DNA from 2 places in the Streptacidiphilus jeojiensis genome. Region 2 is predicted to be linked to the other one. Evidence: predicted binding sites of a transcription regulator. Region 2 holds the regulator's gene; the other holds the start of a gene.
The links. The regulator HspR, encoded in region 2, represses chaperone genes until heat shock. The targets are predictions, from matches to a motif close to TTGAGNNNNNNNNNCTCAA.
Positions count from the first base shown of each region.

Region 1: lon (endopeptidase La) is a predicted target of HspR. The motif match lies at 1,328-1,346, and genes of this name have one in related genera.

Region 1 is NZ_JBEUKS010000008.1:323,091-325,289, forward strand. It holds gene lon (endopeptidase La) at 1-1,305, opposite strand, end outside; gene ABUW04_RS23645 (spermine/spermidine synthase domain-containing protein) at 1,460-2,176, shown strand.
Region 2 is NZ_JBEUKS010000004.1:180,525-182,723, forward strand. It holds gene dnaJ (molecular chaperone DnaJ) at 1-996, shown strand, start outside; gene ABUW04_RS13175 (heat shock protein transcriptional repressor HspR) at 1,001-1,531, shown strand; gene ABUW04_RS13180 (SLAC1 family transporter) at 1,604-2,199, opposite strand, start outside.

The sequences.
Region 1 (2,199 bases), on a different contig from region 2:
CATCGAACCGGCCTCCTTGATCGCCCTGACGATCCGTCCGGGCAGCGCGCCGACGTAGGTGCGCCGGTGTCCGCGGATCTCCGCCTCGTCCCGGACGCCGCCCAGCGCGACCCGGACGAACGACCGGCCCATGGCCCGCGCCACAGACTCGCCCAGCGAGGTCTTGCCGACCCCGGGCGGGCCGACCAGCGCCAGCACCGCGCCTCCGCGACGGCCGCCGACCTGGCCCAGGCCCTTGTCCGCGCGGCGCTTGCGCACCGCCAGGTACTCGACGATCCGGTCCTTGACGTCGTCCAGGCCGAAGTGGTCGGCGTCCAGCACCGCCCGGGCGCCGGCGATGTCGTACTCGTCCTCGCTGCGCTCGTTCCAGGGCAGCTCCAGGACGGTGTCCAGCCAGGTGCGGATCCAGCTGCCCTCGGGGGAGGCGTCGGAGGAGCGCTCCAGCTTGTCGACCTCCTTGAGCGCGGCCTCGCGGACCTTCTCGGGCAGGTCGGCGGCCTCCACCCGGGCCCGGTAGTCCTCCTCCTCGGAGTCCGGGTCGCCGTTGAGGTCGGACAGCTCCTTGCGGACCGCCTCCAGCTGCCGGCGCAGCAGGAACTCCTTCTGCTGCTTCTCCATGCCCTCCTGGACGTCCTTGCGGATGGTCTCCGCGACATCCGCCTCGGCCAGGTGGTCGCGCAGCAGCTGCAGCGACAGCTTCAGCCGGGCGACCGGGTCCAGCTCCTCCAGGACCTGCACCTTCTCGGCGCCGGTCAGGAACGGCGCGTAGCCGATGTTGTCGGCCAGGTCGGAGACGTCCTCGATGGCGGCGACCCGGTCGACGATCTGCCAGGCACCGCGCTTCTGCAGCCAGGTGGTGGTCAGCGCCTTGTAGTCGCGCACCAGCTCGGCGACGGCGCCGGGCAGCGGGTCCGGCACGGAGGACTCGATCGGCTCGGCCTCGACCCACAGGGCCGCGCCGGGACCGGTGGTGCCGGCGCCGATCCGCACCCGTCGCACGCCCCTGACCAGGGCGGCCGGGTCGCCGTCGGCCAGCCGGCCGACCTGCTCGACCGTCGCCAGGGTGCCGATCGCACCGTAGGAGCCGTCGATCCGCGGAACCAGCAGCACCCGCGCCTTGCGGGCGCTCGCGACGGTACGGATACCGGGGGCGTGCGCCCCGCTGTCCCGCACCGCTGCCTGCGCGGCCTCGACGGCGGATCGCACGTCGGGGTCGGACAGGTCGAGCGGGACGACCATGCCGGGGAGCACCGCCTCGTCATCGAGCGGCAGTACCGGCAGGGTCAATGAAGAGGCGTTCGCCATGATCTCTCCCCAGTAATCAAAGTTGAGTTACATGGACTAAAGGACATTGACCCCCCTGGTGTTCCCCAACGCTGTTCGCCGTGAGCGATCGGCCTGCTGGGGCAGAATGGCGAGGGCCCGACAGACCTCAGCAACACCGGAGAGAGCCCCTGCCATGCCCGTCCCGCTTGACCTCCCCGACGTGCCCAACCTCCCCGAAGTCCTCGACCGCCGCGACGGCCCCTACGGCGAAGCCGTGCTGCGCCGCCGTGGCGAGCACTTCGAGATCATCGCCAACGGCTGCTTCCTGATGGACACCTCGGACGGCCGCTCCGAGCGCCTGCTGGTCACCGCCGCGCTGGACGCGCTGGCCGAACCCCGGGGCGCGAGCCTGCTGATCGGCGGCCTGGGGGTCGGCTTCTCGCTGGCCGAGGCCTCGGCCGACCCCCGCCCCGGCCGGATCACCGTCCTGGAGCGCGAGCAGGCCGTGATCGACTGGCACACCGCGGCCGGCGCGCCGCTCGCGCCCTTCGCCGGCGGCGGCCACGACGACCCGCGCACCCGGATCGTCCACGACGACCTGCTGCGGCACCTCCGCACCACCGACCAGCGCTACGACGCGCTCTGCCTGGACATCGACAACGGTCCGGACTGGACCGTCACCGAGTCCAACGACACCCTCTACACCGAGTCCGGCCTGGACCTGGTGCAGCGGGTACTGGCCCCGAACGGCGTGCTGGCCTTCTGGAGCGCGGCCCCCTCCCCCGCCTTCGAGGAGCGCTTGCGGAGCCGCTTCCCGGTGGTCAGCACCATCCCGGTGGGCGTCCAGGTGGAGCGCGGTCTACCAGATGTCGTGTACCTTGCGATTTCTGTTCCCACGAACGGCGGGTAGGGTCTACGCCCATGCCGCCCCCC
Region 2 (2,199 bases):
CTGTCGGACCCCAAGCGGCGCAAGGAGTACGACGAGGCCCGGGCGCTGTTCGCGAACGGCGGCTTCCGTACCGGCGGCGGCGGGACCGGCGGCTTCGGCTTCGACTTCGGCGACCTCTTCAACGGTGGCCAGGGCGGCCAGTCCGGCACCTTCGGCGGCTCCGGGGGCGGCGGCGGGCTGGGTGACGTCTTCGGCGGCATCTTCAACCGCGGCAGCACCCGTACGGCCCAGCCGCGGCGCGGCGCGGACGTGGAGTCCGAGGTCACGCTGAGCTTCATGGAGGCCGTCGAGGGGACCACGGTCCCGCTCCGGATGACCAGTCAGGCCGCCTGCAAGACCTGCGCGGGGACCGGCGCCAAGGCCGGCACCACCCCCCGGGTCTGCCCGACCTGCGTCGGCACCGGCCACGTCCAGCGCGGCCAGGGCAGCTTCGCGCTGTCCGACCCGTGCCGGGACTGCAAGGGCCGCGGGCTGATCGTCGACGATCCCTGCGAGGTCTGCCACGGCAGCGGCCGCGCCACCTCGGCCCGCACCATGCAGGTGCGGATCCCGGCCGGCGTCGCCGACAACCAGCGGATCCGGCTCAAGGCCAAGGGCGCCCAGGGCGAGCGCGGCGGCCAGCCGGGCGACCTGTACGTCACCGTGCACGTCCAGGACCACCCGGTGTTCGGCCGCAAGGGCGACAACCTGACCGTCACCGTCCCGGTGAGCTTCCCCGAGGCGGCGCTGGGCGGGACCATCCGGGTACCGACCCTGGGCGGTCCTGCGGTCAGCCTCAAGATCCCCGCGGGTACCGGCAACGGCCGTACGATGCGGGCCCGCGGCAAGGGCGCGGTCCGCAAGGACGGCACCCGCGGCGACCTGCTGGTGACCGTGGAGGTCGCGGTTCCGCCGGAGACCGAGGGCGAGGCCCTGTCGGCCCTGGAGAAGTACCGCGAGGCCACGGCCGAGGACGACCCGAGAGCAGCACTGTTCAAGGCGGCAGAGGAGGCCTGAGGTGATGGACGGCAAGAGAACCGGCTCGGCCGGGCAGTCCCAGTCGATCGGTGTGGGGCTGGGCGGCGGCCTGCCGGGCTCCGGCCGGGGGCGCGGGGCCCCGCGGGGCGGCGGTGTCGCCTACCAGCTGACCGAACTCACGCCGGTGTACGTCATCTCCGTCGCCGCGCAGCTCAGCGGGCTGCATCCGCAGACGCTGCGGCAGTACGACCGGCTCGGCCTGGTCAGCCCCGACCGTACGGCCGGGCGCGGCCGGCGGTACTCCGCACGGGACATCGAGCAGCTGCGCGAGGTGCAGCGGCTGTCCCAGGAGGAGGGCATCAACCTGGCCGGGATCAAGCGGATCATCGAGCTGGAGAACCAGGTGGCCGCGCTGCAGGCGCGGGTCGCCGAGCTCCAGGGCGAGGTCGCCTCGGCCGGCGTGGCGGCTTCGCAGCGCGAGGCGGCTGTGCATGCTTCGTATCGGCGGGATCTGGTGCCTTATCAGCAGGTGCAGCAGAGCAGTGCGCTCGTCGTCTGGCGGCCCAAGCGGTAACCGTGCACGTCGGTGGGTGGTTGCTGTTCGCGCTGTTCCCCGCGCCCATATCGGGGGGCGGGTAACTGCGCGTCAGACGGCCGGCAGCAGGACGCCCGCGGTGAGGCCCCGGACTGTGCGGAAGGCCACCACGGTCCAGGCCGTGAGGAGTAGGGCGTACAGGGCCAGCGAGAGTGCGGCGAAGAGGTCGAGACCGGTGAGGTGCCAGAGGCCGGCCGTGCCGGTGACGCAGGTGCCGACCGGGAAGGTGTAGGCCCACCAGGTCATGGCGAAGGGCATGCCGGACCGCAGCGCCCGCAGGGTGACCGCTCCGGCGACGGTGAGCCACAGCAGCGCGAAGCCGATCACCGCCGTGCCGTAGACCAGCGCGAACCCGCGCATCGCGGGGTCGGCCGCGGCGAACTGGGTGACGGCCGTGACCGACTGGCCCAGCGGGCCGAGGACCAGGAACAGGGTCGGTACCAGGGCGATCGGCAGCGGTCCGTCGTGGACCAGTCGGCTCCAGATCCCGGGCAGCAGCGTCAGCACGGCCAGCAGGCTGGCGCCGAAGAGGGCGACGCAGACGGCCAGCAGGGTGTCCCTGGCCTGGCCCGCGGGCAGGTGCGGGATCAGCGCGGGGCCGAGCGCGGCCGAGACCATCGGGGCGACCACCGGCAGCAGCCAGGTCG